3 regions of the Shewanella sp. ECSMB14102 genome follow, and region 1 is predicted to be linked to each of the others. Evidence: predicted binding sites of a transcription regulator. Region 1 holds the regulator's gene; each other region holds the start of a gene.
What was found. The regulator LexA, encoded in region 1, represses DNA repair genes until DNA is damaged. The targets are predictions, from matches to a motif close to TACTGTATNNNNATACAGTA.
Positions count from the first base shown of each region.

Region 1 (4,276 bases):
TGCGCTCATAGGTCACCACAGCGGCCAGTTCCTTGGCGGTAATCTGTTTGCCGAAGGCTTGCATGGCGGTGCCTGTCTTGCCATGGATCACTATGTCCAGATGGGCTGCTATTGGACCTATGGCAATAGCACTGCCCTTGAGCGCCGGGAACACCCCTTGAAGTCCGGCGCCGTTTGGCTGATGACAGGCGGCGCAGCGCGCCATATAGATCTGTTCGCCAAGCGCCATGGCTTCATCATGGCTCATGGTCTCACTGAGGGCCGCCTGAGCTTCTTCGGCGGCCGTAGCCGCGGCTTGTTTCTGCTTTGCCATCCAGGCGTCGAACTCATCTTCTGCCAGTACCTGCACCACAATCGGCATAAAGCCGTGGTCTTTACCGCAAAGCTCGGCACATTGGCCGCGGTAGATCCCCGGCTTGTCCACCCGGGTCCAGGCTTCGTTGATAAAACCGGGATTGGCGTCTTTTTTGACGGCAAAGGCGGGCACCCACCAGGAGTGGATCACATCATCTGAGGTCATCAGGAATCGGACTTTACGATTGATGGGCAATACCAACGGCTTGTCGACTTCAAGCAGGTAGTGCTCGCCCTTGGCTTCCTGGCCTTCTATCTGGGACCTCGGCGTTGCCAATATGCTGAAGAAGTCGATGTCTTCGCCGAAATAGCTGTAGTGCCATTTCCATTGCGAGCCGGTGATCTTGACCGTCAGGTCGGCATCACTGGGATCCTCCATGGCAATCAGCGTCTTGGTTGCGGGGATTGCCATCAGGATAAGGATTAAGAAGGGGATAAGCGTCCAGGCAATTTCTACCTTGGTACTTTCATGGAATTGGGACGCGACTGCCCCTTTGGATTTTCTATGGTTGATCATGGCGTAGATCATCACGCCGAATACGACCAAACCTATGGCGCAGCAGATATAAAGAATGATCATGTGCAGGTGATACACCTTGCCACTGATCTCAGTTACCCCTTGAGTCATATTCAAGGGCATATCTGCCTGAGCACCTGGAGACAACAAGCTGACGCACAACAAGGTCAGCAAAACACACAGCCATTGCTTCACAAGACATCTCCTCTGTCAATTGCATTCGCAACTACAAAGAAGAGTCACACAGTAAGTCTTTGCTCTATGCAAACTCTTCAGTTCCCAAAAAAGCAACGATGACTTCAAAGTGCGGCGGCGGTTTCACTTAGATCTAGGTATACAGGTGGTAACCACTGTTGCACTTACCGCTGAATATACTCAGCATTTCCGGCGACGGCCTTACTCGCTATAAAGCGAAATGGGACGTTCAACCTACGACGAATTGCATGGAGATAACACAATCGTTGTTCTTACATTACTTGTAGATTAAATATTGATCAAGATCACGATATTTTCTAACTGTATGAAAGAAAAGCGTCTGTTAATCTAGAGGTGAATTCTGCGTGAGGGGCTGACCAGCGCGGCTTTGCGTCGATTTACAAGGAAAGGTAATGCACCCAAAAGGCACAGAATAAAGGCCATCCCAGGAATGGCCTTTATTCATACAATTAATGGATGGAGCGGGTAAGTTCGTTGAGGCGGTTATCCATCTCTTTCGCCTGCCGTCCTGTTTCCAGCACTATTCCCATGGCTCTGGCGTTACGGGCAACCAGCTGCAATCGACGGTTATCACGGGCATCCAGGCTGTTTATCCAACTGATCACTGCACTGGAGGTGCCGTTGGTCAAGGCTCTTTCCGTTGCCCACAGGGCTTCGATTTCATCCTTGGTGCGCACCAAGAGAACTCTATCCATTCTGACACCGGCCCTTGCTAAGGTTTCCTTGTAACCTATGTTGGCAGGGGCGTTAATCAAGACTATCCAGCGTCCCTGTTGACTCAATTGCGCCAATTGAGGGCAGAGGCGTAATAATTCCTGACGTCCCTGGCTATGGCTGGCCAAGCTGGAGATGCCGGTATGTTGCCAAGGCTGATTGCCGGCAATACTGGTGTCTGTCCACAGGCCTGGGTGTCTTGGGGCGTTGCCCGTCATTATGCTCATAGCCAGTCTCCATTGCGTATTATGCCTACCGCCAGTCCTTCAATGGTCAATGGCTGGAAAGTCAGGTCGACTTTGATTGGGGAGTAAGCCTCGTTCTCGGCATGTAGATAAACCACATTACCTTTCTTTTCAAAACGCTTCACTGTTACATCGTCTTCAACCCTGGCCACCACGACTTGACCGTTACGGGCTTCTTGTACCTTGTGAACCGCCAGGAGATCACCTTCGAGAATGCCTATGTTCTTCATGCTGTCGCCGCGTACCCGCAGTAGGAAGTCGGCGCAGGGATGGAACATGCCAGGGTCGACCTGGTAATACTGCTCAACATGCTCCTGTGCCAGTATGGGTTCCCCGGCAGCGACCTGGCCTATTAAGGGCAGACCTGCTTCTGACTCCGCTTGTTCATCATGTGACAAGCGAATACCACGAGAGGTGCCTGGCATGATCTCAATACAGCCTTTCTTTGCCAGTGCCTTGAGGTGTTCCTCTGCGGCATTGGCACTCTTGAAGCCTAACCGGGTAGCAATTTCAGCCCGGGTTGGCGGCATGCCGGTGTCGGCTATATTGCGTTTAATCAATTCCAGAATCTGTGCCTGGCGCGGTGTCAGTGGTCTCATGGTGATTCCTGTTTTTTCATACAGTACCTGTCAGTATATACAGTATTTTGATCAGCGCAAGTATTAACCAAAATTGAAACGTTTAGGGGAGGGTAAATGTTTTAACCTGTGGCAGATTTGGACAGTCAGGCTTACGAATTATGTGGAGTTCAAGGAATTTGCCAGAGGAGCTGCCGGGACCGGTTCGCACCTTCCCTAGCTAAGATTCAGGAAGTTCTGGTATTCTATTGGGCTATTGATTGTGGCTCAGACACTGAAAAACATGTCCAAACAAGATTCATTCTGGTTTAAATCACTTCGCTGGCTCCAAAGCAAGCTGGTGCATACCACTGTGGTGCCTCAGGATCCTTTCGCCGATTTGAACCTGGATCTCGCCAAGCCGATGGCCTACGTGATGAAGACGGAGTCTGTCAGTGATATCGCGGCGTTGGCGGAAGTCACCCGTAAGTTTGGTTTGCCTTGCCCTTATGAGACGCTCAAGGTTGATGATATTACCGTTCCCAGAGTCGTCTGCCTGGAAGGTGCAAAGCCCCTGTTCGGCAAGCGCAAGGGCAATAAACCTTTTCTCAGCTGTTTCACCTCTTTGCTTCATTTGCATCAGACCAATCCACAACTGGATATTCAATTGGTGCCGGTGAGTCTCTATTGGGGCCGAACTCCGGGTAAGGAAGATGACAGCATGCGCGCCGCCGTATTTGAGCGGGAAAACCCCACTTGGTTGCGCAAGTTTCTAATGATCTTGTTCCTGGGGCGAGACAACTTTGTGCAGTTTTCCAATGCGGTCTCGCTGCGGCTGATGGCCGATGAACATGGAACCGATAAAGCTATTGCCCATAAGTTGGCGCGAGTGGCCAGGGTACATTTCCGCCGTCAGCGTAAGGTGATGACCGGGCCATTACTGCCCAACCGTCAAGCGCTGTTTAATGAACTGTTGCGTTCAGAAACCCTTAAAAAGGCTATAAAAGAGGAAGCCGCAGCCAAGAAGATCCCCGAGGCCAGGGCCAGGGAAATGGCGGAGGAATATCTCGATGAGATTGCTGCCCACTATTCAGACAGCCTGGTGCGTATTGCCCAGCGGATCCTCACCTGGTTATGGAACAAGCTCTACAAGGGGATCAACATCAAGGGCGCCGAGCAGATACGCCAGCTGCATCATGATGGACATGAGATAGTTTATGTACCTTGCCATCGCAGTCATATGGATTATTTGCTGCTCTCCTATATTCTCTATTTTCAGGGTATGGTTCCGCCTCATATCGCCGCCGGTATCAACCTGAACTTCTGGCCTGCCGGGCCTATATTCCGCCGTGGTGGTGCCTTCTTTATCCGCCGCAGTTTCAACGGTAATAAACTCTATACTGCAGTGTTCCGTGAGTATCTGGATCAGCTGTTTGCCAAAGGCTATTCGGTTGAGTACTTCACCGAAGGTGGCCGCTCCCGTACCGGGCGGTTGTTGTCGCCCAAGACTGGGATGCTGGCGATGACGGTCAACTCTGTGTTGCGGGGTATTGAGCGACCAGTGACTTTGGTGCCTGTGTACCTGGGCTATGACCACGTTATGGAAGTGGCCACTTATCACAAAGAACTCAGCGGCAAGAAGAAGCAAAAAGAATCTGTCTGGCAAGTGGTTG
Region 1 is NZ_JWGX01000044.1:35,763-40,038, forward strand. It holds partial or broken gene coxB (cytochrome c oxidase subunit II) at 1-1,066, opposite strand, end outside; gene RC73_RS14560 (cell division inhibitor SulA) at 1,537-2,028, opposite strand; gene lexA (transcriptional repressor LexA) at 2,025-2,645, opposite strand; gene plsB (glycerol-3-phosphate 1-O-acyltransferase PlsB) at 2,908-4,276, shown strand, end outside.

Region 2 (4,276 bases), on a different contig from region 1:
AAACTGGTTCATCCCGGCGTTGGTAAATAGCAGAGTGGGGTCATTGCCTGGCACCAGAGAACTGCTGTCGACTACCTGATGGCCATTCTTGCGGAAAAACTCCAGGAAAGCACTTCTGAGTGCTGCTGTGGTTTGGTACATAAATCGTCCTGAGTTACTTAAGCCTGAATAATGTATAAAAAGTGGTCTAAAGGCGTGCATCGCCCGGCCACTCGAGCGCTCTTTTGCCAAGCATTATAAGCATGCAGCGCCAGAATACCAATTAGATTGCGCAGGGTATGACGCCTGATACAGCCGAGGTACAGAGAGCATTAACGGCATAAGCCAAAACCGGATTAACGGGGTAGGCAAATGCTATTTGCCATAGGTGTTGAATTACTCAGCGAGTATAGAAACCTGCGCGGGCAAACCAGGATACAGAGGCTTTAGCGGGATATAACCATGGGCGACAAGCGCAAAAACTAGCACCTGGATTGCGTGCTGGTACAGAGCGCAAAAAAGGCTGCAACTTAATAAGAGTGAATGTTGGGGTTTGTCAAATGAAGTCAGTTGCAGAGATTTGGCAGCGGTAAACTTGGTTATGAAAAGGGCTTTAGTGATAGAGAAAAATCAGTCGTAAGGGTCATATTCAAGGGCGAATGCCACTTGATCATAACTAAAGCCCTGCCCCATCAAATGACGAATTCGGCGAGCCTTTTCTTTCATATCATCAGCGGGACTATCGCCGAATTTCTTTAGTGCGCGGCTGCGCGCCAAGGCAAACCAGTCACAATCACAGGCATCCAAAACCTGCTCGATACACTGTTTATTCAAGCCTTTTTGCATCAGTGCCTGACGCACTTTTCCCGGGCCGTGGGCCTTGGCAATATGGCTGCGCAACAAGGCTGCAGCGAAACGCTGATCATCGATAAAGCCTTTGGTTTCCAGACTATCCAAAGTCTGTTCTACCTCAAGCGACTCAAAGCCCTTGCCCAGTAAACGGCTCTTGAGTTGCTCGCGGCCATAGTCGCGGCGCGCCAACAGCGCGACCGCAACATCCATTACCGACTGGCTCAGAAAACTTCTCCGGTTTCCAAGTCGATATTGCCTTCACCCGTCTCGGCGCTGGCAGGAGCTGCTTCTGCTTTGCTGAGCAGTTTAGCGCGCAGTGCCGCTTCGATTTCGGCAGCCACTTCAGGGTGTTCCTTGAGGTACTTACCTGCATTGGCACGGCCTTGACCAATCTTGTCACCCTTGTAGCTGTACCAGGCACCGGATTTTTCCACCAGCTTGTGGGCTACGCCTAAATCAACCAGCTCACCGGTACGGTTGATACCCTGACCATAGAGAATTTGGAAATCGGCTTGTTTGAAGGGGGCGGCAATCTTGTTCTTAACCACTTTAACCCGGGTTTCGTTACCAACAACCTCATCACCCTCTTTGATAGCGCCTGTACGGCGGATATCGAGACGAACTGAGGCGTAGAACTTAAGAGCGTTACCACCAGTGGTGGTTTCAGGGTTACCGAACATGACCCCAATCTTCATCCGGATCTGGTTGATGAAGATAAGCAAAGTGTTGGACTGCTTGAGGTTACCGGCAAGCTTACGCATTGCCTGGCTCATCATACGAGCCGCCAGCCCCATATGGGAATCACCGATTTCACCTTCGATTTCAGCCTTGGGAGTCAGAGCCGCCACTGAGTCAACAATGATGACATCAACGGCACCACTGCGAGTCAGCGCATCACAGATCTCCAGCGCCTGTTCACCCGTATCTGGCTGAGAACACAGGAGGTTATCGATATCCACGCCCAGCTTCTTGGCGTAGATAGGATCCAGTGCGTGCTCGGCATCGATAAAGGCACAGACTTTGCCTTCACGCTGCGCCGCAGCAATCACTTCCAGTGTCAGAGTTGTTTTACCTGAAGATTCAGGACCATAGATCTCAACAATACGGCCCATTGGCAGACCGCCGGCCCCTAGAGCCACGTCCAGAGAAAGCGAACCGGTAGAGATGGTTTCGACATCCATGGTTCTGTCTTCACCCAGTTTCATGATAGAACCTTTACCGAACTGCTTCTCTATCTGTCCCAGAACTGCGTTAAGCGCCTTCTCTTTGTTTGGATCTATTTTCATTCCTGTTCCCTCTTGATTGCGGCGCAATACGTCGCCTGAAATCTATGTTGCCGCCCCTTTATTCAGAGCTTTGGGGTAAATACCAATCTGCCACCTAGTATACTGTACAATCATACAGTATCAAGTGCTGGCGATAATTTATTTAAAGGCCGCTTGCTGATCAATCACTTGTGACCGAAGGCGTAAAATTTCCCCGCCCACGACTGGCTCAGTGATGAATAACTGATACTATTGGCGCCATTAAAAAAGGGCAACCGCTCTTGGAAACACAGTCAAGGAAATATCTGAAAGCTCCCATGAATGCAGTGATTACGCCTATGGATAACCCGGATTTGGAAAAACACACCCCTATGATGCGCCAGTATCTATCGATGAAGGCGCAGCATGCCGAAATGCTGCTGTTTTATCGCATGGGGGACTTTTACGAGCTGTTTTACGATGATGCCAAAAAAGCCTCCGAGCTCTTGGGTATTTCACTGACGGCCAGAGGCAAGAGTGGTGGCGATCCTATTCCTATGGCGGGTATTCCTTATCATGCGGTGGAGGGCTATCTCGCCAAGCTGGTGCAGCTCGGTGAGTCGGTTGCCATCTGTGAGCAGATTGGTGATCCGGCCACGTCCAAAGGGCCGGTCGAGCGCAAAGTAGTGCGCATAGTGACTCCGGGAACTCTCACCGATGAAGCGCTGCTGCAAGAACGTCAGGATAACCTGCTGGCCGCCGTCTACGAAGGCAAGAACGGTTTTGGCTACGCCACCTTGGATGTGGCCTCCGGCCGTTTTGTGATTGCCGAGCTGGCCACTCTTGAATCATTGGAGGCCGAGCTGCAACGCACCAAACCGGCCGAGCTGCTCTACAGCGAAGACTTTTCCCAACAAAGCCTGATTGCCGGCATCAAGGGCAAACGCCGTCGTCCCGAGTGGGAGTTTGACTTGGATACCAGCATGCGATTGTTGCTGGATCAATTCGGCACCAAAGATCTGCGTGGTTTTGGCATAACAGACGCCAGGCTGTCACTGCAGGCAGCCGGCTGCCTGATGCAGTATGTCAAAGATACCCAGCGCACCGCTCTGCCCCATATCAATGCCATTACCCGCTTTAACCAGAGCGACAGTATAGTGTTGGATGCTGCCACCCGGCGGAATCTGGAACTGACGGTGAACCTTGCCGGTGGCCGGGACAATACTTTGGCTTCGGTGCTGGATGCAACCGCCACCCCCATGGGCAGCAGGATGTTACAGCGCTGGATCCATCAGCCACTCAGAGACCATCAACAGATTGGCCTGCGGCAAACCGCTGTGGCAGAGTTGATTGCCAGCGGCCTGTTCGAGCCGTTGCATGACGACCTAAAGGCGCTTGGTGATGTGGAGCGGATCATGGCGCGCCTGGCTCTGAGAAGCGCCCGCCCGAGAGACTTTGCCCGTCTGCGACAAGCGCTGGCGCTGTTGCCGCAACTGCAGCAACTATTGGCAAATACCCAAAGCCCCGAGCTTGGCCGTTTGAAACGTCAGCTCAGTGAATTCCCTGAAGAGCTCGCGCTGCTGGAGCGGGCGATTGTCGACAACCCGCCGGTACTTATTCGTGATGGCGGCGTGATCCGCGATGGTTATCATGCCGAACTGGATGAATGGCGCCGCCTTAGTGAAGGCGCCAGTGACTATCTGCAACAGTTGGAAGTCAGGGAAAAAGAGCAAACGGGAATAGCCACCCTGAAAGTCGGCTTCAACCGGGTACACGGCTACTATATCGAAGTTTCCCGCGGCCAGTCGGCACTGGTGCCTCTGAGCTACCAAAGACGCCAGACATTGAAAAACACCGAGCGCTATATCATCCCAGAACTGAAAGAGTATGAAGAGAAAGTGCTTTCCAGTCAGGGCAAGGCGCTGGCACTGGAAAAACAGCTTTGGGACGAGCTGTTCGATCTCCTGCTGCCCAAGCTCAGCGAACTGCAGGCCTTTGCCATGGCGGCGGCCGAGTTGGATGTACTGAGCAACTTTGCCGAGCGGGCCGACAGCCTCAACTACCACCAACCGGAGTTGAGCGATAAGCCGGGCATACATATTGAAGCCGGGCGTCACCCAGTAGTTGAGCGAGTCAGCCAGGCTCCCTTTATCGCCAACCCGGTAACCCTTAGCCCTGAGCGTAAAATGTTGGTGGTCACA
Region 2 is NZ_JWGX01000025.1:69,255-73,530, forward strand. It holds gene alaS (alanine--tRNA ligase) at 1-141, opposite strand, end outside; gene RC73_RS09450 (regulatory protein RecX) at 610-1,041, opposite strand; gene recA (recombinase RecA) at 1,053-2,117, opposite strand; gene mutS (DNA mismatch repair protein MutS) at 2,435-4,276, shown strand, end outside.
Region 2: the regulator LexA is predicted to act here: its motif matches at 2,218-2,237, upstream of recA (recombinase RecA).

Region 3 (4,276 bases), on a different contig from region 1:
GCTCAATAAGCTCGCCCAATTTAGCCGTCAAGGGCTGCATAAAAGCCTGATATTTAAGTTCACGGCGACAAATCGCATCCAGGCTACTTTCCCACAGCGCCGTCATATCCGGCGTGGTGGCCACTTCGGGCAGGCTTTGAATAAGCCCGCTGCCGGCCTCGGTAGCCAAAATACTCTTGCCCTGACGTTTCAAAAAGCCACGTTTAAACAAGAGTTCAATGATCCCGGCGCGGGTTGCTTCTGTCCCCAGCCCATCGGTTTCCTTGAGAATTTTGCGGATCTCAGTGTCTTTCACATAGCGGCTTATGCCTGTCATCGCCGCCAGCAGTGTGGCATCGGTAAAATGCTTGGGCGCCTGGGTCATCTTCTCCACTAATTCACCCTTGAGGCAATCCAGCATCTGCCCCTGAGTCAGCTCAGGCAAAACAGTTTGAATATCTTCCGCTTCATCGTCGGCTTTTTGTTTGCCAAACAATTGCTTCCAACCCTGTTTTAATGGCTGTTTGGCCTTAGCCACGAAGCAACCTCCGGCAATGTCGATCACAACGCGGGTTTCAAGGTATTCATAATTGGGGTAAAACTGCGCCAAATACTGACGGGCAATCTGCAAATACACCTGACGCTCACGCTGTGACAACACACCGAGGTTAGCCGTCTTTTCCGTAGGCACTATTGCATGATGGGCATCTACCTTGGCATCGTTCCAGGCCTTGGACTTAAGGGCGGGATTAGGCGCTTCACAGCCTTGCAGCAGCTCTGCTGCCCCTTGGGTAATAGCATTCAAGACTACCGGGGCCAGCTGTAACTGCGCCTTGGGCAAATGGCGGCTATCGGATCGCGGATAGGTTATCAATTTATGCCGTTCATACAGAGACTGCGCCGTATCCAGCACCTCTTTGGCGCTCATGCCGAAGCGTTTGGCACAATCAATCTGCAGCGCCGATAGACTATAGAGCAAAGGCGGCGCCTGGTGTCTTTGCTTGCGCTCCAGCTCATCTACCCGGCCGGGTTGGCCGGTGATCCTGCCGACTACATTCATTGCCAAACCGCGGGAGAGCACCCGCCCCTCCTCATCCATCCAAGGTTGACAGGCCTCACTGGGCTGCCAGCGGGCGCTGAAACAGCTGCCCTCTTGGGTGCTAAGATGGGCCAGCACTTCATAAAAAGGTTTGGGCACAAAGGCGGCGATTTCCTGATCGCGCCGGACAACCAAACCAAGCACAGGAGTTTGCACCCGACCGACCGAAAGCACGCCCTGATAGCCCACCTTGCGCCCCTGCAGGGTATAGGCACGGGTCATATTCATGCCGTAGAGCCAATCTGCTCGGCTGCGTGCCAGTGCCGAAGTCGACAATGGCACAAACTCGCGGTTGCTGCGCATCTGTCCCAGGGCGCGTTTTACCGCCTGCGGGTTGAGGTCGCTTATCAACAAGCGTTTGACCGCCGCCAGCTTATCGCCCTTGACCCCAAGGTGAGCAATCACTTCATCTACCAACAACTGTCCTTCCCGATCCGGATCGCCGGCATTGACCAGCTCACTGGCCTGCTTGACCAATTTACGCAAGACACTAAGTTGCCCGCGACTGCTGGCTTTGGGTTTAACCTGCCAATCGGACGGGACAATAGGCAGATGCTCCAACTGCCAGGACTTGTAGGCGGGATCGTAGGCATCCGGCTCAACTTGCTCCAGCAGATGACCTATACACCAGGAAACACAATCACCATTGCCAAGCTCGATATAGCCCTCATGTTTGCGATGGGGTTTAGGGAGCACCTCGGCGATGGCGCGCCCAAGGCTGGGCTTTTCGGCGATATAGAGGATCATCCACTGCGTCCTTTGACTGTCACTGAACAGTATTACTGGATAAAATTACAGTGATTTTAGCCAAGTCAGCTTGAGGCTGCAAATTATCCTTCATATGCTTCCCTATGGTAACTCCGGAGCCGTAGTTCTTGGTTTGAAGCCGCGCTGTTTAACGCAACTTTGCTCCGATACTTATTATCTGAATTCCTGCTTCCCTAATCGCTATACCCTCTCGGACTAATTGAGAATTTCTATTTGTACTTAGTAGCGAATGCTATTATAGTATATCCATTAGAAAAATCTTATTGACAAAATCCTGATGCAAGTAAGAAACGCTATATGACTGAACAGACAACTGTAGTTGCGATGCCAGGTCTAAATGAAGCAGCTCCGCCTTTCACCGCAAAAACCACCCCGGGTACGCTTAGCCTGGAAGACTCCAAAGGTAAATGGTTGGTTCTTTTCTCTGATCCGGCAGACTTTACCCCGGTATGTACCACTGAATTTATGGCGTTTACTCAGGCAAGTGCAGATTTTACAGCTCTTAATTGTGAACCGATGGGGCTGTCTATCGAAGGTATTCATGCACACATCGCATGGGCTCGTAGCATTAAAGATAACTTGGGTGTTGAAATTAACTTCCCGATTATTGCTGACCTAAATATAAAATTGCTGGTGCTTACGGCATGGTTCAGCCAGGTGCGAGTAATACTTCTGCGGTTCGTGCCACTTTTGTTATCGACCCTGAAGCCGTACTCCGCGCAATGCTTTACTACCCAATGAGCAATGGCCGTTCTGTGGCAGAAATTTTAGGTCTAGCTGAAGCACTACAAACTAGCGATGCAAACGTATGTGCAACTCCAGAAAGCTGGATCCCAGGCAATGAAGTGATTGTTCCACCACCGGCAACCACTCAAGAAGCCGAAGTACTTAAAGTTCAAGGTTATAACTAGGTTGACTGGTGCTTCAGTAAAAAAGCTGTAATCCGCAAACCATGCGAGTTGCTATGTAAACGGATGCTATCCGGCCCACGTGACGTTAATCATCTTTTATGGAATCAAGGAGGAAATATGACCCCCAGCGTTTACGAATTTTTCGATCCGAAAACATTCACCTACAGCTATGTAGTCGTAGATCCAAACAGCCAGCAATGTGCCGTTATCGATTCGGTACTAGACTACGACCCCGCTTCAGGCAGGACTTCTTACGAAACAGCAGATAAACTGATTGAGTTTGTAACGAAAAGTGGCTTAAAGGTCGAGTGGATCCTTGAAACTCATGTTCATGCTGATCATCTAAGTGCGGCCCCCTATATCAAGCAGAAACTTGGTGGCGAACTGGGTATTGGTGAAAAAATCACTGTGATACAAGATACGTTCGGCAAGCTATTTAATGCCGGTAGTGATTTCGCGATGGACGGCAGTCAGTTTGATCATTTGTTTGCCGATCAAGAGACTTTTACTCTTGGTAATATTGAAGCGCACGCAATTCATACTCCGGGCCACACTCCTGCCTGTATGGCTTATGTGATTGGTAACTGCGTATTTGTTGGCGACACTTTATTTATGCCCGATTACGGCACCGCCCGTTGCGATTTCCCCGGAGGAGATGCAGCAACCCTCTATCGCTCAATTCAGAAATTGTTCGCTCTGCCTGATGAAACACGCGTCTTTATGTGTCATGACTACAAAGCACCAAATCGCGAAGAGTACCTGTTTGAAACTACGATTGGTGATGAACGCCTATACAATATTCACGTCAAACAGAATATTTCTGAGCAGCAATTTGTTGAGATGCGCAGAGGACGTGATGCCACACTGAATATGCCAACCCTGATTTTGCCTTCGGTTCAGGTCAATATGCGTGCCGGAGAGTTACCACCGGAAGAAGATAATGGTGTGCGCTATCTGAAAATACCATTGAATAAAGTCTGAAACTGAGTTGCGATTATGCTAATACCAATCTATTTAACGGAATCAATTACCGTTTCACCACAAATTTTACCCAGCGACATACCACGTCTGGCATCAATGGGATTTAAGTCGATCATCAATAACCGTCCAGATGGGGAAGAAAATGATCAGCCCCTGAATAGAGAAATTGAACGACTGGCTAAAGAACAGGGGATGACCTATTTTCACCTGCCGGTTATTTCCGGAAATATTACTCAGGATCAGGGAAAGCAGTTTGGTCAGTTCTTTATGCACGCCCCTAAACCTATTTTGGCTTTCTGTCGCACGGGAACACGTTGCAGCGCACTCTGGTCGATGAGCTGCACCGAATTGGGTTCATTTGATCGACGTATTGCCCAAGCTACCAAAATGGGTTTTGATCTTAGTTGGGTTAAGCAACCCGATTAACCGAATTCACACATTGGTTAGGATAGCCAAAGCATGAAAAATTCTTGGTTAGAATGGTTGCCGATATCATCTTGGTTGCCTGATTATTCGCGTCATGACGCCACGAAAGATG
Region 3 is NZ_JWGX01000002.1:96,399-100,674, reverse strand. It holds gene RC73_RS00485 (DNA topoisomerase III) at 1-1,825, opposite strand, end outside; gene RC73_RS00480 (redoxin domain-containing protein) at 2,144-2,587, shown strand; gene RC73_RS21050 (hypothetical protein) at 2,584-2,757, shown strand; gene RC73_RS00475 (MBL fold metallo-hydrolase) at 2,875-3,738, shown strand; gene RC73_RS00470 (TIGR01244 family sulfur transferase) at 3,754-4,164, shown strand; gene RC73_RS00465 (SulP family inorganic anion transporter) at 4,198-4,276, shown strand, end outside.
Region 3: the regulator LexA is predicted to act here: its motif matches at 1,859-1,878, upstream of RC73_RS00485 (DNA topoisomerase III).